Regions from separate parts of the Cobetia sp. 4B genome, predicted to be linked through region 4. Evidence: predicted binding sites of a transcription regulator. Region 4 holds the regulator's gene; each other region holds the start of a gene.
What was found. The regulator sigma-54, encoded in region 4, starts transcription at its own class of promoters, with help from an activator protein. The targets are predictions, from matches to a motif close to TGGCACNNNNNTTGCTNT.
Positions count from the first base shown of each region.

Region 1: H2O77_RS07435 (ammonium transporter) is a predicted target of sigma-54. The motif match lies at 4,215-4,232, and genes of this name have one in related genera.
Region 2: H2O77_RS02030 (NarK family nitrate/nitrite MFS transporter) is a predicted target of sigma-54. The motif match lies at 4,670-4,687, and genes of this name have one in related genera.
Region 3: speB (agmatinase) is a predicted target of sigma-54. The motif match lies at 5,762-5,779, and genes of this name have one in related genera.

Region 1 is NZ_CP059843.1:1,740,144-1,748,074, forward strand. Features, by position in the region: gene H2O77_RS07420 (ISL3-like element ISPpu12 family transposase) at 1-301, shown strand, start outside; gene H2O77_RS07425 (histidine kinase) at 344-1,276, opposite strand; gene H2O77_RS07430 (aminomethyltransferase family protein) at 1,543-3,984, shown strand; gene H2O77_RS07435 (ammonium transporter) at 4,337-5,695, shown strand; gene H2O77_RS07440 (hypothetical protein) at 5,860-6,027, shown strand; gene H2O77_RS07445 (phosphodiesterase) at 6,211-7,143, shown strand; gene H2O77_RS07450 (HAD family hydrolase) at 7,140-7,796, shown strand.
Region 2 is NZ_CP059843.1:448,306-456,236, reverse strand. Features, by position in the region: gene H2O77_RS02055 (NAD(P)-dependent oxidoreductase) at 1-213, shown strand, start outside; gene preA (NAD-dependent dihydropyrimidine dehydrogenase subunit PreA) at 213-1,565, shown strand; gene H2O77_RS02045 (TetR/AcrR family transcriptional regulator) at 1,727-2,347, opposite strand; gene H2O77_RS02040 (CmpA/NrtA family ABC transporter substrate-binding protein) at 2,518-3,726, opposite strand; gene H2O77_RS02035 (ANTAR domain-containing protein) at 3,777-4,352, opposite strand; gene H2O77_RS02030 (NarK family nitrate/nitrite MFS transporter) at 4,915-6,273, shown strand; gene H2O77_RS02025 (hypothetical protein) at 6,395-6,562, opposite strand; gene H2O77_RS02020 (N-acetyltransferase) at 6,772-7,344, opposite strand; gene dbpA (ATP-dependent RNA helicase DbpA) at 7,596-7,931, opposite strand, start outside.
Region 3 is NZ_CP059843.1:2,332,234-2,340,164, forward strand. Features, by position in the region: gene H2O77_RS09800 (OsmC family protein) at 1-36, opposite strand, end outside; gene H2O77_RS09805 (hypothetical protein) at 196-1,299, shown strand; gene H2O77_RS09810 (reverse transcriptase family protein) at 1,686-2,864, shown strand; gene H2O77_RS09815 (retron Ec48 family effector membrane protein) at 2,869-3,615, shown strand; gene H2O77_RS09820 (sigma 54-interacting transcriptional regulator) at 3,830-5,479, opposite strand; gene speB (agmatinase) at 5,907-6,857, shown strand; gene H2O77_RS09830 (YjiH family protein) at 7,198-7,931, shown strand, end outside.
Region 4 is NZ_CP059843.1:813,510-821,440, reverse strand. Features, by position in the region: gene H2O77_RS03460 (KpsF/GutQ family sugar-phosphate isomerase) at 1-872, shown strand, start outside; gene H2O77_RS03455 (HAD hydrolase family protein) at 999-1,568, shown strand; gene lptC (LPS export ABC transporter periplasmic protein LptC) at 1,568-2,251, shown strand; gene lptA (lipopolysaccharide transport periplasmic protein LptA) at 2,360-2,938, shown strand; gene lptB (LPS export ABC transporter ATP-binding protein) at 2,942-3,682, shown strand; gene H2O77_RS03435 (RNA polymerase factor sigma-54) at 3,916-5,364, shown strand; gene raiA (ribosome-associated translation inhibitor RaiA) at 6,025-6,333, shown strand; gene H2O77_RS03425 (PTS sugar transporter subunit IIA) at 6,343-6,813, shown strand; gene rapZ (RNase adapter RapZ) at 6,951-7,886, shown strand; gene H2O77_RS03415 (HPr family phosphocarrier protein) at 7,873-7,931, shown strand, end outside.

The DNA.
Region 1 (7,931 bases), 930 kb from region 4:
CTGGAGCGATCTGGTCAGGGCAGTGGGAAACTGGCGCGAAGAGACCATGACCTACTTCGAGACGGACATGCCCGTCACCAACGCTTACACGGAGTCCATCAACCGACTGGCCAAGGACAAGAACCGTGAAGGGCGCGGTTACTCCTTCGAGGTGATGCGGGCACGAATGCTCTACACCACGAAGCACAAGAAGAAGGCACCGACTGCGAAGGTCTCTCCTTTCTACAAGAAAACCATCGGTTACGGACTGCCGGACTTCGCAGAGGAACTCAACTACGGAGTCGATCTATCAACCATCTGAGGGTGGTATCAGATTGATGGGGTGAAGGTGCCCCATCAACCATTAAATCCGTATACCCAAGTTGTCCAGCACACAGGCCAGCGGCGCGTCTCCCCAGGTGGCGTGCGCGCCGTTGATCAGCTCCCGGGTCTGGCGCAAGGCGCGCCGGGACTGGGTATGCACGTCCTCGGCCAGTGCCTGCACTTCCTGTGGCGCATGACGAGCGGCGCGAGTCAGGCGTGCGCTCTGCATCTGCAGATAACTCAATTCCTGGGCGAGGGTGTCGTGCAGTTCCGCCGCCAGATGTCGACGTTCGTTCTTCAGTGCCTGATCCACCGCTGCCTTCCTGTCTTCAGCGTGACGCGCCTGTTGCTGCTGATGCAGTGCCAGGCCACGGCTCAGGGCATCGATGGCGGCGCTCGCGAGCCTCGATTCGAGGGCTTCGGCGGCCGGCTCTCCAAGCCACAACCAGTCATCGCCTGTCGCCTGGCTGTCAGTGGTGTGCGTGAGGGCGATCAATACCCCGTGGGGCTTGCCCGAGACAGCTAGCGGCTGACGGCTGACGTGCGCGTCGTGAGCAATCTGGCTGACGATCTCCAGCAGGGTCTGACGCGTCTTTGCGGGCAGGGCGAGGCCAGTCGGCGCGATCACCTCATGGCGTTGCTGATCGACCCCGCGATGCAGCACGCAGCTCTCGACAGGACGTGAGCAAGCCTGAGTGCCGGCAATCTGCTGGCTGAAGAGGCCCATCCTCTCTCCCTGAAGTTCCCCCCAAAGCTCTCGCAGCAGCTCTCCCAGCAATGATGGCAGCGTCTCCGTGAGGTCAGCGCAGGTGGCGATGCGCAGGGTGATGGCGTCGAGCTTGGGCGTCTCGCGTCTCGCATCGCCGGGGGAGGAGTGCAGTGGGTCGTCGGCTCGGCGTACATCAACCAGGGCGGCCGCCGTTCGTGCAGCAGGCACCTTGCCTTCCTTCCCTGCGCCGAGAATGACTTGCATGCGAGCTCCTCTCTCTACTTCCTGCTTCGGGGTTCTTTCTTCGGGCTTGCGATGTCGCGTCAGCAAGCTTGATGAGCAAGCTTCATGCCAGTGAACGGCTTACCCCTTCATGGGTACCTCTCTTGATGGATTGTCGCGATCTCCACTGTGAGTAAATTTAATTCACCATGAAGAACGTGGTGCGTCGCAGAAGGGGATATGCACCATCCAGGCACATCGGGGAGCTGCTTCACCCCATCACGCGTGCAACGCCGGACCCACTTGCCATGACCACAAGAGGTATCACCACGATGGAGCTTGCAGTCGAGATACCCGCTGCCACGCCGTGCCAGCCGTATCGTTATCGAATACCCGGGCTGGATGCGCTGGCGCTTGAGCTGTCGCCGGGGGACAGCGTGCAGGTGTCATCCGTCGATGGTGCCCAGGCCTGCGAGTGGCTGTTATTGCCGCCAGGGGGCCGGGAGGGAGAGCACGGGGTGGCACAAGCTGGAGGGGCAGAAGTTGCAGAGGCAGAAGCTGGAGAGCTTGCAAACGCAGTCGATGGACTGACACTCGCGCGCTACGCCAGCATCACCTGTCTGGAAGAACATGCCTTTGCCAGCCAGCCACAAGGGGCAGAAGAGGGTAAGGCCGAGCAGGTGCGAAGCCCGTTCACCCAGCAGCGTCTGGCAGCGCTGGGAGTCGCGCAGGTGCCACTGTCGCAGTGGCAGCGCTTGTCAGTGGCCGGGTTGCCGGCCGAGATTCGCTGGCCGCTGGAAGCGCCTGCCGCGCGCCTGATTCTGTTGGCCCCCGGTGATGACATGTCGATCGATGGTGAGCATCTGGCCACCGAGCTTGAGGTCGCGCACTTTCAGAGCGTGCCCGATCAGGAGCAGTTACCCGTCCCCCTGGCGTCGATCAAGCAGGAGCGGCGAGTCGCGGCGGGCACGGTCGAGGTCTATGAGGTCAAGCAGGGCGAGTGGATCCAGATCATCGATGTGGCGGGTCGCCAGTGCTCCGATTTCGTGGCCTTCGATGCCAATGCCTGGGCGCAGGGGGAAGAGCTGGGGCTGGACGCCGGCGCCACGCGCAGCCTGTCCGGTCATTGCATGCCCAACCCGGGGCTCTACTCCGTGTTCTTCGATCAGCACCTGCATCCGATGCTTGAGGTCGTGCAGGACACGGTGGGGCGCCATGACAGCTTCATGCTCGCCTGTTCGCCGCAGTATTACGAAAACCACGGCTACTTCGGCCACGATAGCTGCACGATCAATTTCAACAACGCCCTGTCGGCGTCGCATGGCATTCAACAGCGTGCCAGCTGGCCGGCGATCAACTTCTTCTTCAATGCCTATGTAGAGCCTTGCGGCACCCTGGCGGTGGATGAGCCCTGGTCGCGCCCCGGCGACTACGTGCTGCTGCGCGCCGACCGTGACCTCATCTGCGCCTCATCGGCCTGTCCGGATGACATCGACGCCGCCAACGGCTGGGTACCGACCGATATCCAGGTGCGCATCTACGCCGCTGAACATGATTTCCCCCGTGGGATCGCCTATCGCAATCGGCCCGAGGAATTGCCGCGCATGACACTGCCCACCGCCTTTCATCCCTGCACCTCCGCCTTGACCAAGCAGTTCATCGACTACCACGGCTACTGGCTGGCCACGCATTACGAAGGGTGGGGCGCGCGGGCCGAATATCTGGCCTGCCGCGAGCGGGTCGCGATGATGGATCTCTCGGCGCTGCGCAAGTTCGAGGTCGCCGGTCCCGATGCCGAACGCCTGCTGCAATACGCATTGACCCGCAATGTGCGACGGCTCTCCATCGGCGAGGTGGTGTACTCGGCCATGTGTCAGGAAACCGGCGGCATGCTCGATGACGGCACCTTGTTCCGCATGGGCGAACAGACCTTCCGCTGGATCTGCGGTGACCCGGCCAGCGGCCAGTGGCTCAGGGAGCTTGCCCAGCGCCAGGGCTATCGCGTCACGGTGCGTGACTCCACTCATCAGCTGTACAACATCGCGCTGGAGGGCCCGAAGAGCCGCGAGGTGCTGGCGCCGCTGATCTGGAATGCGCGTACCCAGCCAGATGTTCAGGGGCTGGGCTGGTTCCGCTTCATGATCGGTCGTCTGTCGGGGCCGGATGGCATTCCGCTGATGGTGTCGCGTACCGGCTATACCGGCGAGCTCGGTTATGAAATCTGGTGTCATCCCAAGGACGCCCCGGCCGTATGGGAGTCGATCTGGGCGGCGGGTGAGCCCCATGGCATCGCGCCGCTGGGACTGGATGCCCTCGAAATGCTGAGAATCGAGGCGGGGCTGATCTTCGCCGGTCATGAATTCTGCCCGCAGACCTCCCCCTATGAGGCGGGCATCGGCTTCACCGTGCCGATGAAGAGCAAAGAGGATGATTTCGTCGGGCGGGCAGCGCTGCAACGCGAGGCGCCGGAATCACGGCATCGCGTGATGGGCCTGAAGATGCACAGCAGCGAGTTGGTCAGCCATGGCGATCTCGTCTACCACGGCCGCTATCCGGTGGGCGTGGTCACCAGTGCCACCCAGTCGCCGCTGCTCGATCGCTCCATCGCGATGTGCCGCCTGGCACCGGACTTCGCAAGCCCGGGAACCCAGCTTGAGATCGGCCAGCTGGATGGCCATCAGAAGCGCCTCGCCGCCGAGGTGGTGACATTGCCCTTCCATGACCCGGAGCGCCTCAAGGTGCGTAGCTGATCTCACTGCCAGGAGGGGAAGCATGAGAGGTGTGTCGCGCGCAATGACTTGCGTATATGCAGCGCCCTGCAAGTCATCTCACGGTGCATGCCGTGGCCGGCATGCCTCAATAACGCCCATCCTCCTCGCAGGGAAGGCTTTGCGGGCTTCATATCTGAAGAGGAGTCCTCGGTTTCAAGAATGATGCAGTAAAAACAACGAATTGCTGAGGGTGGCCAATCAGGGTCATCTGGCATGTCGCTTGCTTTATCCAGCAGGTCCCCTTGAAAAACAACAACAACCCCCGGACGGGCAGTGCCGCTTGCACAGTGAAGCGCGCTGATCCACAGGCTCCGGTAAAGGAGAAAAGACGATGGATGAAAAGACGTTGCAAAGCATATTGGATATGCATCAGGCGATGAACATCGAGGTGTTCTACTGGTGGTGTACCGCCATCATGTTCCTGATCCATGCAGGCTTTCTGGCCTATGAGATCGGTGCCTCCCGTTCCAAGAATGCGTTGGCATCCGGCATGAAGAACGTGCTGACGCTGGCCTCGATCATCCCCGCCTTCTACTTCGTGGGCTGGTGGATCTACAACGCCTTCCCCAATGGGCTGATCCCCATCGAGGCGTCCGCCGCTCTGCCGTGGAGCGCGAGCATGCGTCCGGACGCCGATGACATGGGCACCGGCATCTTCTTCGCCGCCTTTGCGCTGTTCGGCGCGACTACCGGCTCCATCCTGTCGGGGGCGGTGATCGAACGCATCCGCCTGGGGGCCTTCCTGATTCTGGCGGTGATTCTCGGTGCCGGTGTCTGGATCATGGCGGGCGCCTGGGGCTGGCATCCGGATGGCTGGATGCTGCACAAGCTGGGCTACCACGATGTCGGCGCCGCCGGTGTGGTGCACGCCGTGGCCGGCTTCTTCGCGCTGGGGGTGCTGCTCAATCTGGGCGCGCGCATCGGCAAGTACAGTGACGATGGCAAGCCGCAGGTGATCGCGCCGCACAACATGCCGATGACCCTGATCGGCCTGATGCTGATCATCGTCGGTTTCTTCGGCTTCCTCGGTGGCTGCATCATCTTCAACACCGGTGACATCGGCTGGACCACCATCTACGGTAATCGCACCAACCTTTCTGCCTTCGCCTTCAATACCCTGATGGGCTTCGGTGGCGGCGTGATCGGTGCCTATCTGTCCTCGCGTGATCCCTTCTGGACCATGTCCGGTGCGCTGGGCGGCATCATCACCGTCGCGGCGGGGCTGGATCTCTACAACCCGGGCCTGGCCTTCGTGCTGGCGGTCACCGGTGGCGCCCTGATGCCGAAGATCGGCGCACTGCTCGAGAAGCGTGGTCTGGATGACTCCGTCGGCGCCTTCGCGGTGCATGGCTTCTGCGGCTTCTACGGCGTGGTACTGGTGGGCATCTTCGCGGCCGGCTTCCCGAATGTCGGCGAAGGCGTGCCGGACGTCTCCTTCACCGGCCAGCTGACCGGCGCGGTGGTGATGGCACTGACGGGCTTCATTCCGGGCTGGGGCGTGGCCTATCTGCTCAAGAAGTTCAACCTGCTGCGCGTGCCGCCGCATGTCGAAGTACTGGGGCTGGACCTGTTCGAAGTCCCGGCCAAGGCCTACCCGGAAAGCCTGTCCTCCGAGACGAGCTCCAGCGTGCCGGCACGTTCCGGTGGGGTGGTCGCGGCGCCGATGGACAAGCGTCCTGACATCAGCTGAGTCCTGGTAGCTGAGCCCTGGTAGCTGAGCCCTGGTAGCTGAGCCTCGGCGCACATCCTGAAGGGGCCGGTCTGTCAAGATGATGTCGAGATAAGCGCTGACTGGCCCCGTTATTGCAGTACTGGTAGACCCAACCGATATCCGCTTTCGCAAGGAGTCTTGCAATGGAAACTGTCGATACTGTGGTACACGCTGGCAACTACGCCTTCTTCTTCAGCAACTCTGGCGCCGTGGCAGTGTGCCTGCTGGTCGCCGCTGGCGTCTGCATTGCGCTGAGCGCCAACATCCTGCGCCACGAGAAAGCGTCCTTCGAGAGCAAGAAGACGCCGTGACCCTCCGGGCATCATGACCGGCACATCAAACGCCGCAGCGCTCAGCGCTGCGGCGTTTTTGATAGGTGCCATTGCACCCGATTGGCTTTGCGCGAAGAGAGTGTGGCGTGCGTCACGCAGTCGTCACCTGAGAGCTTGATAATGGCGGCCCCTCAAGGTGGCACTCATGGAACGCGCGATAGCATGAAACTGATTCATCTGACCGATACCCATCTGGTCGCCCCTGACAAGCGACTTTACGGGCTGGACCCACGTGCACGGCTGGCGGCTGCCGTCGCCGATATCAATCTGCACTACGGCGATGCTCAGGGCGTGATCATCAGTGGTGACCTGACCGATCGCGGTGAGCCGGCCGCCTTCCAGGCACTGCGTGAGGTACTGGAAGAACTGTCGATGCCGTATTTCCTCGGCATGGGCAATCACGATGCGCGTGAGGCTCTGCAGGCCGCCTTCCCGGAGCTGCCCTGTGATGACGGAGGCTTCGTGCAGTATGCGCATGCCTTCGGCCCCGACGCCGATGATTGCGTGCTGGTGATGCTTGATTCGGCCGTCGCGGGGGAGCATGGTGGTCTGCTGTGTGAGTCTCGCCTGGCGTGGCTGGATGCCTGTCTGGCTGCGCATCACGATCGCCGTATTCTGCTGGCGCTGCATCATCCGCCCATGGCCCTCGGCATCCGCTACATGGACGACATCCGCTTGCAGAATTCACAGGCGCTGCATGACGTGATCCAGCGGCATGGCAACGTCGAGCACTTGCTGTTCGGGCATGTGCATCGTCCGGCCAGCGGTGTCTGGCGAGGGCTCTCGTTCTCGACCCTGCCGGGCGTCAATCACCAGGTCGGGCTGGATCTGGTCTCCGCGGCGGATTGTCTCGCCGGCAGTCATGAGCCGCCGGCCTATGGCGTGCTGATGATAGGCGAGGAGCAGATCGTCAATCACCTGCACCTCTACATGGATGACAGTCGCCGCTATTTCTTCCACGACACGCTCGAGGCCGCCCAGTCGCTGGAGGCGCTCGATGAATTGATCGCTCTGCAGCGCGATGAGCGGATTCCGACTCGCGAGCGCGAGCCGTTGAGCAATACCTTGCAGGCAGCTGAGGCAGCAAAAGAATGAACAAAGCGTTATATGTCTTTGATTTTGATGGTGTGATTGCCGACAGCCTGACACTGTGCCTCAAGGCCTGTGCACATGCGGCGTACCTGGAAGGGCGGACGATCGTGCTGGAACGCGATAGCTGGGAGTCGCTGGACAACGTGACCTTCGAGGAGATGGCGCGTGTGCAGGGCTTCACGGGCGAGGCCGTCGCGCGCTTTGCCGCACATGTCTTTTCCTATACCCGCCAGGCGACGCCGCCGGCGGTCTTCACCGGCATGCGCGAGGCCTTGTCGGCACTCGCCGAACAGGGCGACGTCATGGTGCTGTCGGCCAATCACAGCGAGATGATTCGTGCCACGCTGGCCGCCGCCGGCCTGGCGGATTGCGTGTCACAGGTGCTGGGCGGTGAGATCGCGGGTAGCAAGGGGGCCAAGCTGGCGGGTCTGTTGGCAGCGCCGCAAGTGGCGGTGGAGCGCAGCTGGATGGTGGGCGACGCCGTCAGCGACATTCGCGCCGCGCACGAGGCTGGGTGTCGTGCCGCTGCGGTCAGCTGGGGATGGCAGAGCCCCGAGCGGCTGGCCAGCATGGCACCGGAGCGGGTCATCGCGCAGCCTCAGGCGCTGATGATGCTGAGTGACCCGAGCATGACCCCGTCATTGACTCACGTTTGAGTCGCTGGAAACACGACCCATGGCGTTGAGTCGGCGACGCTGTATTTTCAGTGCTCAGCCCCTCGCCAAGGATTGATTTGTGCTTGGCGAGGTCTATAGTCGCGATGTTGATTCATCGACGACAGGAGATCATCA
Region 2 (7,931 bases), 370 kb from region 4:
GCGAGCCTGAGCGATGCGCATGCCGCAGGGCTGGCCCGCGAGGGGGCCAAGATAGAGGTGGACGAGATGCTGCGCACCAGTCTGCCCGGCGTCTATGCCGGCGGTGACTGCATCGCCCGCGGGCAGGACCTCACCGTTCAAGCCGTCGCCCACGGCAAGCTGGCCGCCGAGGCCATCCATCACGATCTGATGCTCAAGGTGGAGGCCGCCTGATGACCATTCATACCCCGCTCAATGACGATAACGCCCGCCCGGCAGGTGCTGGATCAAGCGGCGATCACGTCGCCAGCTACAAGGCCGATCTGTCGGTCAACTTCGCCGGCATCCGTGCCCCCAACCCCTTCTGGCTGGCCAGCGCCCCGCCCACCGACAAGGCCTACAACGTGGTACGCGCCTTCGAGGCCGGCTGGGGTGGCGTGGTCTGGAAGACCCTCGGCGAAGACCCGGCCGCGGTGAACGTCTCCTCCCGCTACTCGGCGCACTATGGCCCGACTGGCGAGGTCAGCGGCTTCAACAACATCGAGCTGATCACCGACCGATCGTTGGAGATCAACCTGCGCGAGATCACCCAGGTCAAGAAGGACTGGCCGGACCGCGCGCTGATCGTCTCGCTGATGGTGCCGTGTGAGGAAGAGGCCTGGAAGACCATCCTGCCGCAGGTCGAGGCCACCGGCTGTGACGGCATCGAACTCAACTTCGGCTGCCCCCACGGCATGCCGGAACGCGGCATGGGCGCGGCGGTGGGCCAGGTGCCGGAGTATGTCGAGCAGGTCACGCGCTGGTGCAAGACCTACAGCTCGCTGCCGGTGATCGTCAAACTGACCCCCAACATCACCGACGTGCGTGAACCGGCCAAGGCCGCCTGGCGTGGCGGCGCCGATGCCGTCTCGCTGATCAACACCATCAACTCCATCACCCATCTGGATCTCGACCGCATGGTCGCGCATCCCATCGTCGGTGACCGCAGCACCCACGGCGGCTATTGCGGCAGCGCCGTGAAGCCCATCGCGCTGAACATGGTGGCCGAGATAGCGCGCACGCCGGAAACCGCCAACCTGCCGATCTCCGGCATCGGCGGCATCTCCAACTGGGAAGATGCCGCCGAATTCATCGCCCTCGGCGCGGGTAGCGTGCAGGTGTGCACGGCGGCGATGCTGCACGGCTTCCGTATCGTCGAGGAGATGAAGGATGGCCTGGGGCGCTGGATGGACAGCAAGGGCTATCAGCGTATCGACGAGTTCTCCCGCGCGGCGGTGCCCAACACCACCGACTGGAAGCAGCTAGACATGAACTATCAGGTGATCGCCCGCATCGACCAGGACAAGTGCATCGGCTGCGGACGCTGCTATATCGCCTGCGAGGACACCTCGCACCAGGCCATCATGCATCTGTCCAAGGACAACGGCACCGCCCGCTATGAGGTGAAGGACGCCGACTGCGTGGGCTGCAACCTGTGCGAGATCACCTGCCCGGTCGAGGACTGCATCACCATGGAAGTGCAGGACACCGGCAAGCCGTACATGAACTGGATGGAGGACCCACGCAATCCGCATCGCGCGGCCTGATCGCCTGGTGCTCCTCTGATCGCGGGACGCAGATAGCAATAGATGGGAACCAAAAAAAGGGGCTGCCAGCGATGGCAGCCCATTTTTCATTGGCTTGATGACCCGCCAATGATGACCGTGATTAGCTTAAGGACAATGAAACCATGAAGTCACCTGCTGACTCAGGCGGACAAACCGACCCCCTTAAGCAGCACTCGCGTCACGTTCTGCACCGCCTGCTCGAATTCCCGATCACTCAGCGCCTTGCCCTGATTGAGCACCGCGATCTGGTGGTCGAAGTCGGCGTAGTGCTGGGTGCTGGCCCAGATCATATACAGGTAGGCGGAGGCATCGACGTTGTCGATGCGGCCCTCGCCGATCCACTGGCGCAGACGTGACTTCTTCATCTCGGCCCACTCGTCGAGCCACACCGTCAGCTCTTCGCCCAGCACCGGCGCACCCTGCATGATCTCGCTGGCCCACACCTTGGAGCCATAGGGGCGCTGGCGCGAGTGCATCATCTTGGCGCGAATGTAGGTGGAGAGCACCAGCTGCGGGTCGTCGTAGGCCTCGAAGCACAGCGCATCTTCCTTCCACAGCGCCAGCAGGCCATCGAGCACCGCGCGATACAGCGCTTCCTTGGTGCTGAAGTAGTAATGCAGATTGGACTTGGGCAGCTCTACCTCGGCGGCAATATCGACCATGCTGGCGCCGACATAGCCCTTGAGAGCGAAGATCTTTTCGGCGGCGAGCAGGATGCGGCCGACATTATCCTTGCGAATCTGAGACTTGCGAGTGGTCATGCGATCCCCTGACGCGGTGCTGGCAGTGCGATGAGAATATCACAACCGCACTGCCAACATGTCTGAGCCGTCAGGTTTGCCCTGTCATCCGGCAAAGGAGATGGCGACTTCTCTGCAAGTGCTGTGCAATCCCGCGCCAGCGCGGACCTGCAAGAACCGCGCCTGCGACATCATTCGAAGACCGCACCATCGATGAAGCCATCCGCCGGCATCGGCACCTGGCCCGCCTCGCCACTCAGCCACCAGGGCGCCGGATGCGTGCCTTCACTGCGCTCATCCGCCACCGGCACCACCATGCCCAGCTTGCGCGCCGCCGTGCGGTAAAGATCCGGTCGCACACAGCGTGTCAGCGCCGCCTCGAGATCCTCGTCATTGAAGCCCTGCAGATGCCCCCAGCGCTGCATCTGGGCGATGTACCAGCGTGTCTGGGAACGCCACGGGAAGTTGGCCGCATAGCGATGGAAGATGGTCCAGCCAGGATTGTGCTGCTGGAAGTCGTCCACCGACTGCTCGACATCGACGTCTTCCAGGCCGCGCGTCACCACGCTCATCGGCACCTCCGGCATGCCCTCGTCGTGCAGCCACTCGGCGGCCTTGGCCCGATTGCCGGGGCGGTCCAGCCAGGCGCAGGCATTGAGCAGCGCGCGAATCAGCGCCTGATGCGCCAGCGGATGCTGCTCCGCCCAGTCCTCGCGCACGCCCAGCACCTTTTCCTGCCCGAAGCGCCAGATATCGTGACTGCCCGCCACCACCTGCCCCATGCCCTGCGCCGCCGCCAGGCTGTTCCAGGGCTCACCGACACAGAAGCCATCCAGCGCACCGCTGGCCAGCTGCGCCGCCATCAGCGGCGGCGCCACGGCGCGCATCTCGACGTCGCGGTCCGGATTGATGCCGCCCGCCGCCAGCCAGTAGCGCAACAGATAACGATGCGAGGAGAACGGATGCACGCTGGCCAGCTTGAGCAGTGGCTCGCCACGCTGCTTGCGCTCGTGCACATGTGCCGCCAGCGCCTTCGCGACCTGCAACGGACTGGAGAGGTCGTGGCCGTCCTCGCCGAGGGTGGCCATCAGCGCGCGCGACAGCGTGATGGAGTTGCCGCCCAGATTCAGTGTCATGGCACTGATCACCGGCGTGGCGCGGCCATCCAGGCCCAGGGTCGAGGTCAGCGGCATCAGCGCCAGCATCTGCGCGCCCTGCAGCACGCCGGTCTGCAGGTCATCACGCAACGCCGCCCACGAGGGTTGCCACTTGAGTGTCACCGCCAGCCCCTCCTCGCGGAAAAGCCCCAACTGCTCAGCGACCACGAAGGGCGCGGCATCATTGAGTGGCATCAGGCCCAGCGTCAGCTGATGGCCATTCAGGGGTACATCTGTGGGCATCACGCACACCTCTTGAACGATCGAGAGAGAAGGACAGTACGGCGACCGGCTCAGCGCCGACGCGCGGCCTTGAGCAGCTCATCGGCCAGCTCATGCAGGGCCAGGCGCCGGTTCATGGCGGTCTTGCGCAGGTATTGATAGGCGGCATCTTCACTGAGCCCGCGCGTCTCCATCACCACGGCCTTGGCACGATCGACGCTGCGCCGCTGCACCAATGTGGTCTGGGTACGGTTGAGCTCCCCCTTGAGCGCACGGTGCGCCTCGAAGCTGGTGATGGCGACCTCGACCATGCTGCGCACCATCGCTGGCATGACGTGGTCCACCACATAGGCCGAGACACCGGCGCCGGCCGCCTCACGCACGAGGTCCGGGGCATCTTCACTGGCCAGCATGATCATCGGCTTGGGATAGCGTCGCCCCAGCTGGCCGAGATGCTCCAGGGTGTCGCGGCTGGGCAGGTCGGCGTCGATGATCACCGCATCGGGCTGATGCTGCTCGACCAGCGCGTGCAGGTCCTCGTGCTCGTCAACGCGCAGCGCCACCTCGAAGCCGGCGCTCAATAGCGCCTGCTCCAGCGCGGCGGAGCGCTCACTGCGGACATCGACGATCAGCACGGTCACGGGCATGTCAGGTTTCCTTGGGTCGGGCATGAGACTTGCCGTACACCCAAGCAGGATTCGTGCCGCAATCTGGTGCAACCCTGCGGCCAAAGGCCTTCAGAGCGGCCGAGCCGAAAGCGTCGCTGCACTGCAATGAGGCATGCGCCTTGCCGACCCTCCCAGCGCCATCTGCGTGCGCCAGACTGGTACCTCGCGCCTTGCTGACGCACCGCCAGCGCGCATCAAGCGCGCACCCAGCCCGGGACACCGCCTGCGCGTGCCAACCTACTGCCCTCGCCAAGCCATTGATCTTCTGGGACTTGTCCCGCCCACACCCCCGCAACTGGCGCGCTACTTGCTTTGTTCCTGTCACTTGCCGCACAGACGCTCTGCTGCCGGCAACCATGGCATCACCGACTGCTGCCATCGCTATCCATGACGTGGACCAGGCTCTTCGGAGTACGAGTGCGTCGAACCAGGCCCCTCAATGACGAGGCGCCCTTGCTGTCGTTCATTCACAGCCGTTCGACCACTCGCCGAGCACACCTGACTTCGTGCCCGGCACCGACGCTGAATCAGGAGCCCACTCATGGATATCCGCAACAAGGCCAGCCGCATCCGGCTGTTCAGCTTCAACACCCCGCAAATGCGCGCCTTCCACATGTCGTGGTTCGCCTTCCACGTCTGCTTCTTCGGCTGGTTCGGCATCGCGCCGCTGATGGCCGTGGTGCGTGACGACCTCGGCCTGACCAAGACCCAGATCGGCAACACCATCATCGCCTCCGTCGCCATCACGGTGATCGTGCGCCTCGCCATCGGCGTGCTGTGTGATCGCATCGGGCCACGCAAGGCCTACACCTGGCTGCTGTGCCTCGGCTCGCTGCCGGTGATGTGCATCGGCTTCGCCGACAGCTTCGAATCCTTCTTCCTGGCCCGTCTGGCCATCGGTGCCATCGGCGCTTCCTTCGTCATCACCCAGTACCACACCTCCGTGATGTTCGGCCCCAACGTGGTCGGCACTGCCAACGCCACCACCGCGGGCTGGGGCAACCTGGGCGGCGGCACCACCCAGATGCTGATGCCGCTGGTGATGGCCGGCCTGCTGATGCTGGGCGTCGAGCAGACCCTGGGCTGGCGTCTGGCGATGGTCGTGCCGGGCATCGTGCTGTTCCTGACCGGTATCGCCTACTACTTCTTCACCCAGGATGCGCCGGACGGCAACTTCAGCGAGCTGCGTGAGCGTGGTGAGCTGCCCAAGGCCGAGAAGGAATACAGCATGCGCGCCACCTTCGGCGCGGCGGCACGCGACATCCGTGTCTGGGCCCTGTTCCTCGTCTATGGCGCCTGCTTCGGGGTCGAGCTGACCATCAACAACGTCGCCGCCATCTACTTCTTCGATCACTTCGATCTCGACCTCGCCACCGCCGGTCTCATCGCGGGCCTGTTCGGCCTGATGAACCTGTTCGCCCGCACCCTGGGCGGCGTGTTCTCCGACCTGTTCGCCCGCCAGTCCGGCCTCAAGGGCCGCGTGCGCTGGCTGTTCATCGCGCTGCTGTGTGAAGGCGTGGCGCTGGTCGGCTTCGCCCAGATGGAAACCCTCGCGGTGGCCATCGGCATCATGCTGGTCTTCAGCCTCTTCGTGCAGATGGCAGAAGGCGCGACCTTCGGTATCGTGCCCTTCGTCAATCGCAAGGCACTCGGCGCGGTCGCCGGTATCGTCGGTGCGGGCGGCAACGCAGGCGCGGTCGCCGCGGGCTTCCTGTTCCGCAGTGAGGAGCTGACCTACCAGGAAGGCCTGATGTACCTGGGCATGGGCGTGATCGTGATCTCGCTGTTCGCGCTGCTGGTGCGCTTCAGCGCCGCCACCGAAGCCGAGGAAAGCCGCGCCTACGACGCCGCCGTCGCGGACCGCAAGCAGCAGAGCGAGCAACAGCCCGCCTCGGCATAAGCGGACTTCCTTCTCCCCGAGCCAGACACAAGAAGGCCCCGCCTCATGGGAGGCGGGGCCTTCTTGTGTCTGATGACAGCTCAGGTCAGCGGCGACTCATCGCGGCGCTGGCAGCCGAGCCTCAGCTATCGGTGGCGTTCTCGACGCTATCACCGGCTTCCTCGACGGCGTTGTCCATCTTCTCGCCAGCCTTCTCCATCGGGCCTTCGTCCTCGCAACCGGCGAGCGACAGGCCACCGAGACCGAGCATGGCAATCATCAGCGAACTACCCAGAGTCTTGAGCTTCATGATGTCTCTCCTTGAATCATCGGTCGGAATGACGCGACAGCTGCCATCACACTCAGGCTGCCACGTGGTGTTACCCATGACATGGAGCTGGAGCCTTGCCGTTTCAAGGGTCACGCAACGCCGAGTTGCCTGTTGCTGATCAAAACCAACCGCTCAGGGCTGTTCAGGACACCCACTCAGGGCTGCTCAGATCAACCGCGCAAGGCTGCTCAGATACCCAGCTCAGAGAAGGTATCGGGAAACTGCACTTCACCGCCCAGCCCCTCCAGATAGTCCGGCAGCAGCTCGAAGGCCACGAAGGAACCCGGCACGTCGTCATGATGGCAGTAGAGCCCGTAATGACACGCCGGATGAAAGCCCAGGTGGGTATAGAAATCCGCATGGCCGGCCGCCACCACGGCCCCCGCCCCCAGCAGCCGGCAGCGCTTGACCGCCGAGATCACCAGCCGCTTGCCGATGCCGTGACGCTGATGCTGGGGCAGCACCGCCAGCGGCGCCAACGCCATCAGCACGCGGTCCGGATAGCCGGAAAGCTCCACCCGCGACACCATCACATGCCCCAGCAGGCCGCCCTCGCCTTCACTGAGGTGGCGACCGGTCTCCGGGTCGGTGACACGCTCGGCCACCAGCGAAATCTGCGTCAGATTGCCTCGACGCAATCTGTCACCCAGGCGCGCTTCACGATGGCCGGCAAAGACGGATTCATGAATGCGGTAGATGCGCTCATGATCAATGAGACGTTCTTCACGAATGCGAAGATTATCGACGGCGTTGGCAGTCATCACGAGGTACCGAATCAGCGCCCTGATGGCCAGGGACGTTACCTCAAGCTTAGCCACCGCCCGCAGCGGCTGCGAGCGTCAATCTGCTGCTCAAAAAGCACGATGCCCGCCGTGGTGGCGGGCATCGCTTGGGGTGATATCAAGGTCGCATGGCAGATGAAAAGCCTGGTTCAGCCCCTCTCAGGCTTCTCGCCGCTACCGGTCAGACACGTCACCGAAACTACTCGAGCATCGCGCCGACGCTGCCCGCCTCAGCTCTTGAGACGGCGCGCGCGGAAGGAGCGCCCCTTGAGCTTGCCGTTCATCAGCTGGGTGAGTGCCGACTTGGCGACATCACGCTCCACAGCGAGGAAGGTGGTCCGCGCCAGTACCTTGATCTTGCCGATCTTGCTGCCTTCCAGGCCGCCGTCACCGGTCAGCGCGCCGAGGATATCGCCGGGACGCAGCTTGTCCTTCTTGCCGCCGTCGATCTGCAGCGTCGCCATGCGCGCATGGAACGGCTCGCGCGTCAGCATGCTTTTCGAGGGCAGCGGCTCGGCTTCCAGCGTCTGCTCGAGGAATTCGCCCAATTTGGTCAGGCGATAGTC
Region 3 (7,931 bases), 1.5 Mb from region 4:
CTCAAGTTCAACCGAATACTGGTGTCGTCTGGACATCGTTGTCTGCTGCTCTCTCACAAGGGAAACCGCGTGCGCCGCATGACGCGCAGTCTGATACTTCTGCCTGATTAGGCATCTGAACAGCGTCAGCACGCAAGAAGTCACCGTAGGCCGATGATAGGATTGAATCGATCGCACTCTGACAGGATGTCACGCATGGCGTTTGCCGTAACACGCTCCTTTGGGGCAATTCCCGGGCTGGCCGCCGCCGCCCTGACGCTCGGACTGGGCCTGAGCTTGGGCTTATGTCTCATTACCCCCGGTGCCTCGGCACGCGCCGAAGCCGCACAGTTTCGCCCCACGCCCAAGGTCATCAATACGCTGAGCAGTACCTACGGCTTCGTCATCGCCCAGGACATCACCCTGTCACGCATCGCCGATGAGTATCCCGGCCTCGCGCCGGATGCGGAACTGGCCTCCGCCTACTTCAAGAATGCCTTCCCGAATATCACCCATCGTCTGGCGGAAAACCTCGCCACCCTGATGGGCAAGGACCACGCGCGCGAAGTGCTGGAAGGCATCCGCCGTCAGATAAAGAAGGAGCTGGATTCGCAGCTGACCACCGACAAGCTGACCAGCGACTTCGCGGCCCGCTTCATCGAGGCCATTCATCTGCGCGCCCAGGGGGAATACCTGCCCTCGCCGTTCAAGGAATTCCTGCTGGCGACCAAGTATCAGATCGAGCCGGTGTACGAGCTGTACGACGGCTATTTCCAGGAATTCCACACCAAGGGCCACGCCAAGTCACTGGGCATCAACCTGGCGCTGCATCTGCCCGCCTCGTGGTCTGCCGCCGAGGGGCGCCTGCCGCATATCGTGCAGAAATGGCAGAGTCAGGCGGGTACCGGCACCGACATGATCATCCTCGAGATCTATGATCTGCATGGCGACACCGTCAGCGATGCGCAGCTCAAGGTAATGGCCGCCACGGACCAACTGGCGCAATGGGCGCCCATCAACAGTCAGATGCTCGACTCCGGCCTGACCCGAGTGGATCACCGTCAGGTCTACTGGTTCGATATCGCCATGACTCAGCGACACCAGGGCACACCCATCACCACGCAGACCCGCGAATACGGCCTCTTCCTCGACGACAAGCTGATCCGCCTACACTGCACCAGCTACCACCCCACCGCCGACGGCACCACCTACGCCAAAGCCAAGACAGACCTCTCAGTTGATGAAGGCTTCAGCGAGATCAAGCCGTTATGTGAAGGGGTGATGGAGAGTCTGGTGGTAATGGAAGAACAATTTAATTAAGTTCGGCTCTAAAAAGGCCAGAATCCTCGAGCCTAATACTATATTACTAGACGAAATACTCGAATACATTTATTGACATACTTGAGAGGAGTTGCAATGATTTAACTGCGTAAGCGACTCGCTTACTTTCTGCAGCTAGCACTCTAAATAGCATTGGAGTTGATGCTCCGTTGAATCGGGGCGCCTGCAGCGATGCAGGCTCGAGGGGGCTCCAAGCACTTTGGCTTGGGCTTGTGTAGCAACACCTCTGGACGGTGGGCGTAATCAGATGAAGGCAAAGGCTGTAGTCAATGCTAGAGTGCCAGCGTAAGTAACTTTGCTCAATTCAAGCTCTATAGAATGAGTCGATCGCGCCCACATTTATCATTTTTATTGAAATCATAATCATGAATAACTACAAGATAAAAGGTAGTGTTATTGCTAGCCCTCAGAATCTAGCTAAAGCTCTTAACCTTACCTTAGAAGAAATCAATGCAGCTAATGCACTGTCTACAGAAAAGCGTTATAAAGAAAAAAACTTGCCAAAAGCCGATGGAAACTTTAGAAAAATCTATAAACCCAACCATAGAATAAGAACCATACAAAGAAGACTTAACAAAAGAATATTCTCATCATCGAACGTAATCGAATGGCCAAGCTATTTATATGGATCGATACCCAATACAATAGGAGATGATGAAATTGAAATGAAAAAGGATTATGTAACATGTGCAAGCATACACTGCCAGGCAAAATCGGTTTTAAAAATTGATGTAAAGGACTTTTTTGACAACATTCATTCCGATTTGATTTTTAACATATTTATCAAGCTATTCAAGTACCCCCAAGAGGTTGCTGAATTGCTAACAGACCTATGCACCTATAAAAATAAACTTCCGCAAGGCGGCCTGACCTCTAGTTACTTAGCTTGTCTATCTCTCTTTGATGTAGAACCAGATGTTGTTAAAAGGCTTGAAAATAAGGATGTCAAATACACAAGATTTGTTGATGACATCACTATATCTTCACAACATCCTAATTACGACTTCTCTTTTGCAAAAAAATTAGTATTTGATATGCTTCATTCAAAAGATCTGCCAATCAATGAAGCTAAAACTACTGTTCAACGGCTATCCTCTGCACCAATATTAGTTCATGGCCTAAGAATTTCATTCAAAGAGCCGAGATTACCACCTGAGGAAGCAAGACAAATAAGAGCTGCGGTTAGGAATATTGAAAAATTATCTAAACATCCGGATTATCGTACTTCTAATGCTTACAAAAAAGATTATAATAAATGTATTGGACGCGTAAATAAACTCGCGCGGGTTAAGCATATTCAGCATAAAAAATTAATTTCTAGATTGAGAAAAGTTAAACCTTTACCGAATCGTCAGGCTGTAATCAGGGCTCGGAGCATGATAAGGCAGCTTGAACATATTTACCCTACACATTTACATGACTATTGGTACAAAAAGAAATACTTCCAAGCGCATGAACGCTTAAATATTATACAGAGAAGTTTCCCAAATATAGCGAAAACACTAAGATTTAAGCTGAAGACTATAAGGCCACAATATGAGTAACTTAATGGATACGTTAGTACAAAAATTCAAATACGCCTATAGCTCAGAAAACGAGTTCATTCTCGTAAACATAATTTGCACTATAATTTTTATAGTAGGTTTTTGTGCGGCCTCAGCTATACTTTTATTTACTGGATTTCAGGGCCAATTGTTTGACCTTAACCTCTGCTTCACTAACAAATGCGTAGAGCTATTTTACGAACAAGCTAGTACAGCAATAAGTGTATCCAAAGCTACTGGAGCTTCAATATTAGGGATTTTTGCCTTTGGCAGTTTTAATATAGCATGCAAAAACTATATAAGCAGCAAAAAAGCGTCCAACTCCAATATACATATCTCTAACGTCAGCGTGTTTCTTAAATACGTTGGTGAAGAAATTAACAAACGTGATAAGTTGCAACATAGCACATTTGACTTATTAAAATGGTATAACGCTATCTACCCGGACTCACAAGAAGGACAGTTAAAAATATCAGATAAATACTTTGATATATTAAAAGAAATATCAAGTTTAATACAGAAGTCTAATAGCCTTTTTATCTCACCCACATCAAAAGAGTTCAAATATACAGAGCACCAGGTTGATGCGATCAAACATTATCAACGCATCGGTATAACCTTACATATAATGCCTAGACTTGACTTCTATGAAGTTGAAAGCCAAATCATTAATCTTATAGAAACAATTAATACATCTTTCTGCTATCTTGATAATGACAAATCTTTTATTCCAGGCAGACAATATAGATAAAGCCAGCGAATGTCTTAATTTATAAATCAGCATGTTAAGGAACAAGCAAAATTCTAGCATCGCCTAGTCTATTGATTACTTGCATATATCTTTATGCATGACACTTCACAAAAAAACCTCTTGACATCATATTTCACTAGCCTCACAGGGGATCTTGTCAGTACAACGTTCAAGATAAATACTATTTCAATCGATTTATATATTAATATAATTTTTAGCTCCTTTTTAATTTCCTCACCACCGACGGCTGACTGATCCCTGCCCTCTTCGCTATTGCATAGGTACTGGGCAGCTCGGCAGCCATCTCTCGGAGCCATTGCGCTTCGATGCGTGCCAGGCCTTCCTTGAGAGTTTCGTTAGGGCCGAGTTTGGGGATTGGCATGGCTACCGCCCCCTCAGCGGCAGGCTCTGAGAGGGAGTTGGGACGATGAGAGTTATCGGCAGTGGTAAAATTTTCAGTAACGCCTATTCCATTAGATTTGTCATTACTGAAGCTAAATGAATTGCCTAGTCCATTAGCGTTATTCGTGGAACAAGTGTTGAGCAGTGTTTTCACTGACTCGCTGTCGATGACATCACTGGGGGCGCTGAGCCAGGCGCGTTCCAGCCAGTTTTCCAGTTCGCGGATATTGCCGAGCCAGTCCTGGCGCATGAGGATGGGCCATAACGAGGCGTCGAGGAGCTTGCGGCGACCGTGACGTTGATTGAGGCGGGAGAGGTGTTGCTCGATCAGGGCGGGAATGTCTTCGCGGCGTTCACGCAGCGGCGGCAGGCTGACGGGGAGCACATTGATGCGGTAGTAGAGGTCGAGGCGGAACTGGCCCTGCTCCACGCGGGCGGCGAGGTCTTGATTGGTGGCGACGACCAGACGGAAGTCGGCGCGGCGAGTGGTGGTGTCGCCCAGGCGAGTGATCATCCCGTCCTGAATCACCTTGAGCAGCTTGGTCTGGGTGGCCAGCGGCAGCTCACCGATCTCATCGAGGAACAGGGTGCCGCCTTCGGCCTGCTCCATCAGGCCCGCCTTGCCACGGTTGCCCGCGCCGGTGAAGGCACCGGCCTGATAGCCGAACATCTCGGACTCGAACAGGCTCTCGGGGATGGCGCCGCAGTTCACCTCGATGAAGGGGCCGTCGGCGCGTTGGCTCCAGCGATGCAGCTGATGGGCGAAGGCCGTCTTGCCGACCCCGGATTCGCCCAGCATCAATACCGTGGCGTTGGTGGGCGCGACCCGCTTGAGCAGCAGTGCTATCTCGCGCATCACCGGGCTTCTGACCTGCAGCTCGCCTAGCTCCAGCGCGGCGTCTTCGCACTCGGCCTGCTCTCGTGCTGATTGTTCACGTTGCCGCTGTTCAGCCTGGCTCTGTGCATATTGCTCAGTGGCCTGGACTGCTTGCCCTGCCCCCGCCGTTGTCCAATCGCTTTCTCCCTGGCTGACGCCGCCCAGATCGCCACCGCGCGAGTTGCGACGCAGATGATCACTGAAGCGCTGCTGAAGCACCGCGTATTCCTGCTGCAACAGCTGGATATCGGTGAGGTCCATCGAGCGGCTGACCACGCACTCGAGCTTGCCCGCGACGAACACCGGATGCGCCTGCGCCACTACCCGCCGCCCAGTGGCGGTGAGCTGCATCATCTGCAGCGTGCGCCCCGTGCGCAGCACCTCCAGGCTGATGGAGGGCTTGAGCACGCCGCTGGCTTCCAGCTCATGCACGTTGGCGGCACACAACTCCTCGCGGGTCATGCCATAGACCGCCGCGGCGCCGGGACTGACATCCATCACCTGGCCATCCGCATTGACCACGAAGTAGTGATCGTGAGCGGTGTCGATGATGGTCTTGAGAATCTGACGGTCGAGCTCTGACATGGCGGGCACCTCATGGTCGAGCCTGTGAATCGGGCGGGGCTTTCCAGCAGGTCTTTCTAGCAGTTCTTTCTAGCGCTTCTTTCTATCAGTTCTTTCCAGCAGGTCTTTCTAGCTGGTCTTTCTCGCACTGCGCTTGAAGACACTCTCGATGATGCCCGAATGTGATCCACAAATGAATCAGTGATCCATTTTTGAATCATTAATGGCGCACGAGTGATCCATAAATGAATCACTCGGCGACCGCCGTCAAATAAAGCTCAATAAAATCAATAGACTAAAAATTGGCATGGTTACTGCAATGCTGGGGTATGCGCCAAGGAAGATCGCCGGCTTTCATGCCACTGTCCGGCAGGCGATCAGGCGAACAATCACAATACCCCGCTCGCCGTCACGTCAGCGCGAGCGACTCAAGACCCTGGAGAGACAGATGAGCGAGTTCAATCAGCCGCTGGGCGGCAACGACATGCCACGTTTCGGCGGCCCGGCCACCATGATGCGTCTGCCGGCTCAGGAAACCGCGGAAGGCCTGGACGCCGCCTTCATCGGCATTCCGCTGGACATCGGTACCTCCAACCGCCCGGGTGCGCGTCTCGGCCCGCGTCAGATCCGTGATGAATCGCGCATGCTGCGCCCCTACAACATGGCCACCCGCGCCGCGCCCTTCGATAGCCTGCAGGTGGCGGACATCGGCGATGTGCCGATCAATACCTTCCACCTGCCCAAGAGCATGGACATCATCGAGCAGTTCTACGATGAGGTGCTGCGCCACGACTGCGTGCCGCTGACACTGGGCGGCGATCACACCGTCACCCTGCCGGTGCTGCGCGCCATCGCCAAGAAGCACGGTCCGGTCGGCCTGATCCACATCGATGCCCACGCCGACGTCAACGACCACATGTTCGGCGAGCCCATCGCCCACGGCACGCCGATTCGCCGCGCCCAGGAAGAAGGCCTGCTCGACAGCAATCGCGTGGTGCAGATCGGCCTGCGTGGCACCGGCTACTCCGCCGATGACTTCGACTGGTGCCGCCAGCAGGGCTTCCGTGTCGAGACTGCCGAGATGTGCTGGTTCAAGTCACTCGCCCCGCTGATGGCCGAAGTGCGCGACATGATGGGCGACCGCCCGGTGTACATCACCTTCGACATCGATGGCCTGGACCCCTCCGTCGCCCCCGGCACCGGCACCGTGGAAGCCGGCGGCCTGACCATGCCGCAGGGCATGGAAATCGTGCGCGGCGCGCGTGGCCTCAACATCGTCGGCGGTGACCTGATGGAAGTCTCCCCGCCCTACGACACCAGCGGCAACACCGCGCTGATGGGCGCGACCCTGCTCTACGAGATGCTGTGTGTACTGCCGGGCGTGCAACAGCGCGACTGATCCACGAACGACCCACGAATGACCCGCTGTCCTGCTGCACCCGCGCCGGGGGCCCGTCCCGCCCTCGGCGCACACAGAATCACCCGAGACGATACGGCATGATGCATCACACAATGCTCGGCTAGAGCCTGACCATTACAACAAGATCTAGGTGACCCGAATGACAACCAGCATCGACTCCGCGGCGGACCATACGCCGCCCCGCGCTATTTCTGACTCTGTCTCAAGTTCCGCATCAAGTTCTGGCTCTGGTGCTGAACAACCTGAGACCGCCAAGCCACACAAGGCGCAGAAAGACCTCATCGCCACCCGCCCCGTGCCGCTCACGGCCAAGGGGCTGATGAAATTCCTGGTGCCGTCACTGCTCGGCGTCAGCTTCTTCCTGGTGCCGTTCAGTGTCGGCGACACCATCAACATCGGCATGGGCCTGATGGCCGATTGGCTCAAGGCCACGCTCGGCAGCGCCTTGCCCGCCATCGCCGTCGCGGTGCTGTGCCTGTCGGTGATCCTCACCGGCTTCGTCAAGCTCGCCAAGCCCGCCTGGGCACGTCAGGGCGCGGCGCACGAGCTGTTCGACGTCTCGCCGGTGTGGTTCGCCATGCGTGCCCTCGGCGCCATCTTCGCGTTGATGACCTACTTCCAGTGGGGGCCGACCCAGGTCACCGCGGCCTTCACCGGCGGCGTGATGCTCAATGATCTCGCGCCGGTACTGCTGACCTTCTTCTTCTTCGCGGCCATTCTGCTGCCGCTGCTGGTCGACTTCGGCTTCATGGAATTCATCGGCAGCCTGGTGCGTCGCCCGTTCCGCGCCATCTTCAATCTGCCCGGGCGCAGCGCCATCGATGCCACCGCCTCGTGGATGGGTTCCGGCACCGTCGGCGTGCTGATCACCACCCAGCAGTACGAGCAGGGCTTCTACAGCAAGCGTGAAGCGGCGGTGATCGCCACCAACTTCTCGGTGGTCTCGATCGCCTTCGCGTTGCTGGTCACCAGCTTCATGAACATCAACCACCTGTTCGTGCCCTTCTATCTGACCGTCGTCATCGCGGGCCTGATCGCCGCCGTCATCGTGCC
Region 4 (7,931 bases):
GCGCCTGTCAGCTGATGCTGGCGACCAAGGGCCGCGTCATCGTCACCGGCATGGGCAAATCCGGCCATGTCGCCAGCAAGATCGCCGCCACCCTGGCCAGCACCGGCACGCCGGCCTTCTTCGTCCACCCCGGTGAAGCCAGCCATGGCGACCTGGGCATGATCACGCCGGCCGATGTGGTGCTGGCGCTGTCCAACTCCGGTGAGACCGCCGAGGTCACGGCGCTGCTGCCGCTCTTGAAGCGCATGGGCACCCCGCTGGTCTCGATGACCGGCAAACCCGGCTCGACCCTGGCGCGTGACGCCGAGGCACATCTGGACACCAGCGTCGCCCAGGAAGCCTGCCCGCTGAATCTGGCACCGACCGCCTCGACCACCGCTGCGCTGGTGATGGGCGATGCCCTGGCGGTGGCACTGCTGGAGGCCCGCGGCTTCACTGCCGAGGAATTCGCGCTTTCCCACCCGGGCGGCAGCCTGGGTCGACGCCTGCTGCTGCGGGTCCAGGACGTGATGCATCATGGCGACGCCCTGCCGCGCGTGGCGCTCGGCAGCCCTCTGCGCGATGCGCTGCTCGAGATCACGCGTCAGGGCATGGGCTTCACCTGCGTGATCGATGATGACGACCACCTGGTCGGCGTCTATACCGATGGTGACCTGCGCCGCACCCTCGACCAGCACGGCGATCTGCGCGCGCTGAAGGTCGATGATGTCATGACCCGCGGCGGCAAGACCGTGCGCGCCAGCATGCTGGCCGCCGAAGCGGTGCGCATCATGGAAGAAAACCGCATCAGCGTTCTGGTAGTCTGTGACGAGGATGAGCACCCCATCGGAGCCATCCATATGCACGGCCTGCTGGCCAGCGGCGTGATCTGAACTCCCGCGGGCGTTCGCTGTCTCTGTTCGACGGCAGATCGTCCCGGCAAGACGCCACCGCTCAACGCCCATCAGCGCCGTTCACAGGACAGCGTCAAGCATGCACGGAGTGCGAGGAGAAAGACCATGAGCGACACGAATTCCCTGAGCGAAGAATATCCGCAGGACATCATCGACCGCGCACGCCGCGTGCGTCTGCTGGCGCTGGATGTCGATGGCGTGCTCACCGACAACCGCCTGCACTACGATGCCAACGGTGTCGAGACCAAGTCCTTCCACGTCCAGGATGGCCATGGCCTCAAGCTGGTGCTGCGCAGTGGCGTTCGCGTCGCGCTGATCACCGGCCGCAGCTCGCCGATGGTCGAGCGTCGCGCCAAGGAACTGGGCATTCAGGATGTCATCCAGGGCCGTGAAGACAAGCTGGTCGCGCTGACCGACCTGTGCCGCGAGCACGGGATCGAGCTGGAAGAGGTCGCCTATTGTGGCGATGACCTGCCGGACCGCGAGGCCATTCGTCGTGTCGGTCTCGGCGTCAGCGTGCCCAACGCCATGGCCTACGTGATGAGCGAGGCCAACTGGGTCACCTCACGCCAGGGCGGCGATGGCGCCGTGCGCGAGCTCTGTGATCTGCTGCTCAAGGCACAGGGCCACTGGGCCTCGGTACTGGACACCTACCTGCAGGAGTCGCGTCCCTGATGTTACGTCTGCCCCGCCCTTCTCCGCGTCTCTGGCTGATGCTGCTGTTGCTGCTCGTCGGTGGCGTGCTGGCGCTGATCGAGCAGCGCAACAGCCTGGAATCGACCGTCAATGTCGAGGTCGACAGCAGTGAGCCGGATTACTATCTCGACGGGGCAGACATGACACGCTTCGATGCGCGCGGCGTGGCAATCCAGTCCATGACCTCGCCGCATATCGAGCACACGCCAGGCGATGACGTGACCCGGGCGCAGACCCCGAAGATTCGCACCAACGACAGTGAAGACCGCCGCTGGTATGCCACGGGTGACAATGGCGTGTTGAGCGCCGGCGGCGACACCTTCACCCTCGAGGGCAATGCCAGACTGCGCCAGCCCGATGACCGCTGGACCCTCGATACCGATGTCCTGCACTACAGCCGTGATCAGAATCGCGCCTGGAGTGACGTGCCGGTCGTGATCACCCAGAATGGCCAGCATGTCGAAAGCGACAGCTTCAGCGCCGACCTCTCACAGGACTCCGCCGTGCTGCAGGGCCGCGTTCGCAGCGTCCTGCAACCCGGCACGGGCCAGAGCGAGGCCAGCAAGGAAGCCGAGCGCATCGACTCGGGCGCCGACAGCACCACCACCGATGATGGGCGCGTCAACAGCACCTTCGAGGCAGCGCCTGCCAGCGGTGAATGAACCCGCCGGGCTGGCCGTCACGCCATGACCCGCGCCGCACCACCTTCTTCTCTGCCGCTCGATGGCATCATTGCTCGGGCGGCGACCCCGTCATGCCAAGGAGCCACCATGACTTCCACGACTCGCAAGCCCTTGACGGCCTGTCGCCAGACCCTCAACAGCGGTGTCATGGCGCTCTGCCTGGCACTGGGCATGTCCACCTTCGCCCCGGCCGCCATGGCGCTGGACAGCGATGCCAGCCAGCCGATCAACATCGCCGCGGACGCCCTGTCGCTTGATGACAAGGCCGGTACCGCCACCTACACCGGCCAGGTGGAAATGCGCCAGGGCAGCATGAAACTCGATGCCAGCCGCGTCGATATCAGCCGCGCCGGCAGCGGCGAGATCTCGCTGGTCAAGGCCACCGGCAAGCGTGCCTACCTGGAACAGCAACCCGCACCCGACGAGGAGCTGGTCAAGGGCTGGGCCGACACCATCCGCTACCATGCACTGGAGCGCCGCGTGGAGCTGGTCGGCAACGCGCGTCTCGAGAAAGGCGATGACACCTTCGAAGGCGGCTACGTGGAGTACTTCCTCGACAAGCGCCAGGTGAACGCCAACAACAGCAAGACGGCACAGCAGACCGAAGGCGGTCGCGTGCACATGACTCTGACGCCCCGCGGCGCCAATGCCAGCAAGGAAAACTGAGTCATGACTGCTGCTACTCCACGTACGCTGAGCGCTCGCCATCTGGCCAAGGCCTACAAGGGCCGCAAGGTGGTCAAGGACATCTCGCTGGAGATCCGCCAGGGCGACATCGTCGGCCTGCTGGGCCCCAACGGCGCCGGCAAGACGACCTCGTTCTACATGATCGTCGGACTGGTGCGCGCCGATGCCGGCAACGTCTCCATCGATGACAAGGACCTCTCCGCTGCCGCCATGCATCAGCGTGCACGCGCCGGCATCGGCTATCTGCCGCAGGAAGCGTCGATCTTCCGCAAGCTGTCGGTGGCCGACAACATCATGGCGATTCTGGAGACCCGCAAGGACCTGGATCGCAATGGCCGCAAGGCACGCCTTGAAGAGTTGCTCGAGGAATTCAGCATCACGCACATCCGCGCCAGCGCCGGTATGAGCCTGTCCGGTGGTGAGCGTCGACGGGTCGAGATCGCCCGGGCGCTTGCCACCGAGCCGGACTTCGTACTGCTCGATGAGCCCTTCGCCGGCGTCGACCCCATCTCGGTGGGCGAGATCAAGAGCATCGTGCGCCAACTGCGCGATCGTGGCATCGGTGTGCTGATCACCGACCACAACGTGCGCGAGACACTCGATATCTGTGACACCGCCTATATCGTCGGCGATGGCCAGATCATCGCCCACGGTGACGCGGACTCCATCCTGGCCAACCAGCAGGTGCGCGACGTCTACCTGGGTCACGAGTTCACGCTCTAGGGTCAGCGGCTGCGCTGAGTCCTCGCGAGGCAAAAGCTTCAAAAGCCGCTGCGTGATTTTATCGCGTAGCGGCTTTTTCATGTCTGACATCAGACGCATGCATGACGTCCATACCACCTTGGTGGAAACATGGCATGCAAGTTGCTTGAATATTCACGACAACCACTTGTCAGTGCCCCGAGTCACGGTATAGCGTAGTAAGCACGTTCCTTTGCCGTGAATTGACTGACTCCATGAAACCCACCCTGCAACTCCGCCTCGGCACCTCGCTGACCATGACGCCGCAGCTCCAGCAAGCGATCCAGCTGCTGCAGCTGTCGACGCTCGACCTGCGTCAGGAGATTCAGCAAGCCCTCGAGTCCAACCCCATGTTGGAGCTCGACGAGGACTACGAGTCGCTGGATGTCGTCGAGACACAGGATTCGAGCGAGATCTCCACTGCCGACTCCTCGAGCGAGATTCCCGAGGAATACCCCCTCGACAGTGACTGGTCGGACCTCTACCAGGACCACGCCGGTAGCCTGACCAGCTCCGGCAGTGGCAGCGGGAGTGAAGAAGGGCCGGACTTCGATCGCAATACCAGCGTCGAGAGCCTGCAGGACCACCTGCGCTGGCAGCTGGCGATGACCGACCTCGATGGCCGTGAAAGCCAGATGGCGGAGAGCCTGATCGATGCCGTCGACGGTGCCGGCTATCTGAGCCTGTCTCTCGATGAGCTGGTCGATGGCCTGCGTGGCCAGGGCCTGCCCGGCCTCAAGGCCTCCGAGCTCGAGCAGGTATTGCTGCGTATGCAGCAGTTCGACCCGACCGGCGTCTTCGCCCGTGACCTACGCGAATGCCTGCTGCTACAACTGGCGCTGCTGCCGGATGATCTGCCGCTGCTGGCGCAGGCACGCCGCCTGGTACGTCAATTCCTCGAGGCACTGGGCAACGATGATCGCAAGCTGCTCAAGCGCCGCCTGAGCCTTGACGATGACGAGCTGGACCACGTCATCCGCCTGGTGCGCGCGCTCGATCCGCGTCCGGCATCCGCCTGGGGCGAGCCCGCCAGCGATTACGTGATCCCTGATCTGCTGGTGCGCCATACCCGCCATGGCTGGCAGGTCGAGCTCAACCCGGAAGCGCTGCCCAAGCTGCGCATCCAGCCGGAATACGCCGCGCTGATCAAGCGTGCCGACAAGTCCGCCGACAACACCTTTCTCAAGGACAACCTGCAGGAAGCCCGCTGGCTGATGAAGAGCCTGTCATCGCGCAATGACACCCTGCTCAAGGTCGGCCGCGAGATCATGGCGCGCCAGATCGACTTCCTCGAGCAAGGCGAGGAAGGCATGAAGCCGCTGATTCTGGCCAACATCGCCGAAGTGGTCGAGATGCACGAATCGACCATCTCGCGGGTCACTACCCAGAAGTACATCCACACCCCGCGCGGCGTCTTCGAGCTCAAGTTCTTCTTCTCGAGCCAGGTCGGTGGCAGCGGCAGTGGCGACGCCCACTCAAGCACCGCCATTCGTGCCCGCATCCGCAAGCTGATCGCGGAAGAGCCGGCCCGCAAGCCTCTCTCCGACTCACGGCTGGTCGATCTGCTCGCCAGCGATGGCATCGAGGTCGCACGCCGTACCGTGGCCAAGTATCGCGAAGCGATGGGCATCCCCTCCTCCAGCGAGCGCAAGCGTCTGGCCTGACGCGTCACCTGCGGCTGCCATGCCCTGCTCTCACCTCCACAATGGCAGCCGCCGCCAACCTCAAGCGTTGGCTTTTCCGCTCATCAGCCTCTGACTTCGCGGGCAGTGGTGCGCCTGTCGCGCGCCATGTCATTCCGGCAACCGCTCGTCAATTGCCCGTCATGGCCCATGACAGCGCGCAGAATGACGGCAAAAAAACGCCGTTCCGGCAGCGTCATTTACCGTCAATCGCATGTTTTTAAAGTCACTTTTGCGCGTATTGCACCTGGAAGACACCCGAAGAACCTCCCGGAACGCCGCTTGCTCCACGCAATCGAATCGTCTGAAAGGCGACGTACATGCAGGGATTGGCGACGAAAACCCGCCTTCTTGCGCGTCTTTCACGCACCACCCGCCAGACATGCCCTTGAAGTCCACTCCGTTACCCCTCACTGAGTTGAAGACAAGCACTGAACCACGATGCAGCGCAGCGTTGATCTTTGCGCAAAGCTTGGGCATTGTCGGTACAGACGCTCACGACATCTGACGCCACTGGCAAGGGTGCGAAAACATCGCCAGACGGTGGCCGTCAAGCCTGTTGCAGAGCGTCCGATCAGGGTTTGCTCGTAGTCAAAAAGGGTTACAATTGAATGGCAACCCGCTGGATAAAGGAGCGTGTCCATGCAAGTGAATATCACCGGGCATCATGTGGAACTTACCGATCCTCTCCGCGATTACGTCAACGAGAAGCTCGCTCGCCTCGAACGGCATTACGACAACATCACCAATGTTCAGGTGACACTGTCGATCGAGAAGGAGCGCCAGCAGGCTGCCTGCACCTTGCACGCGGCAGGCGCTGACCTCCACGCCCTGGCAGAAGACCCCAACATGTACGCTGCCATCGACGCGCTCGCCGACAAGCTGGATCGCCAGCTGGTCAAACACAAGGAAAAGTCCCAGGCTCGCTCTCAGGGCACCGGGACCCGTTGACCTTCAGCCATGACACTTGATCAGATCCTTCCCCCCGAGCGCACGCTGTACGGTGTCCCCGGGGGGAGCAAGAAGCGGGTGCTTGAATTCTTCAGCACCTTCATCGCACAGAACATTCCCAGCCTGGATAGCCAGGAAGTCTTCTCGCGCCTGATCGGGCGCGAAAGACTGGGGTCGACCGGCATTGGCCACGGTGTGGCCGTGCCCCATGCACGCAGCCCGCATTGCAAGACGCCAATCGCTGCGTTTCTGAAGCTCGGTGAACCCATCGACTTCGATGCCATCGACGGAGAACCCATCGATCTGCTGTTCGTGCTGCTGGTGCCTGAGGAAGCGGATGAGACCCATCTGACGCTGCTCGGGCAGGTCGCGGAATTGCTCAATTCCCCGACCAATCGCTCGGCCCTGCGCCAGGCAGACAGCCAGCGTGCACTCTTTGAGGCATTGACCCAAGCCATCGCCGAATTACCGGCGCGCTGAATGACAGGCCCGGACATCGTCCGGGCTTTCGTCTTGCTGGCCTTCCATCGGCCGACGTACAGCGCACTGATAGCGGGCAGCCCTCTGCCCCACCCCTGCATTCTTTCGACGTTGACCTCGCCCTTGGAGAGCACTTCATGAAGATCGTGATCATCAGCGGCCGCTCCGGCTCCGGGAAATCCATCGCTCTCCAGGCGCTGGAAGATATTGGCTACTACGCCATCGACAATCTGCCCGGCATGCTGCTGGCGCCACTGGTCGATCAGCTCGAAAAGGACAGCCCGGCGCGTCGGCGCATCGCGGTCTCCATCGATGCCCGCAACCTGCCGGAAGCCTTGACCCGCTTCCCCGAATTGCTCGACAACGTCCGCCAGAGCGGCATGGACGTGCAGGTCGTCTACCTGACAACCGATTCGCGAGTGCTGCTGGAACGCTACTCGGCGACCCGTCGTCGTCACCCTCTGACGCGCGACAACGACCACACCCTGGCCGAGGCCATCGAGATCGAGCAGAAGACGCTTGCTCCCATTCGCCAGAAGGCCGATCTGGTCATCGACTCGACCAACCTGAGCGTGCACGACCTGCGCTCGCGCATCACCGAGCAGGTCGCCCAGCACAGCTCCCGCCACCTGACGCTGACCTTTGAATCCTTCGGCTTCAAGCATGGCGTGCCGACCGATGCCGACATGGTGTTCGATGCCCGCTGCCTGCCCAACCCGTATTGGGACATCAATCTGCGCGGCGATACCGGTCGCGACGACAGCGTGGCCGAATTCCTGCAACGCTACCCCACCGTCCAGGCGATGCATGACGATATCGCCGGCTGGCTGGAACGCTGGCTGCCCGCCTATCAGGACAGCAATCGCAGCTACCTGACGGTATCCGTGGGCTGCACCGGCGGCCAGCATCGCAGCGTCTACCTGTGCGAGCAGCTGGCGAGCTACTTCGCCGAGCGCCTGCCTGAGGTGCGCCTGCGTCACCGCGAGCTGGGCATTCATACCGCGCTGAGCAACGCGGGTGAGGCAAGTGATCAGCAAGAGCATCAGCAGGAGCATCGCGATGGCCTCTCGTGAGCTGACGCTGACCAACCGCCGCGGGCTGCACGCCCGCGCAGCCAC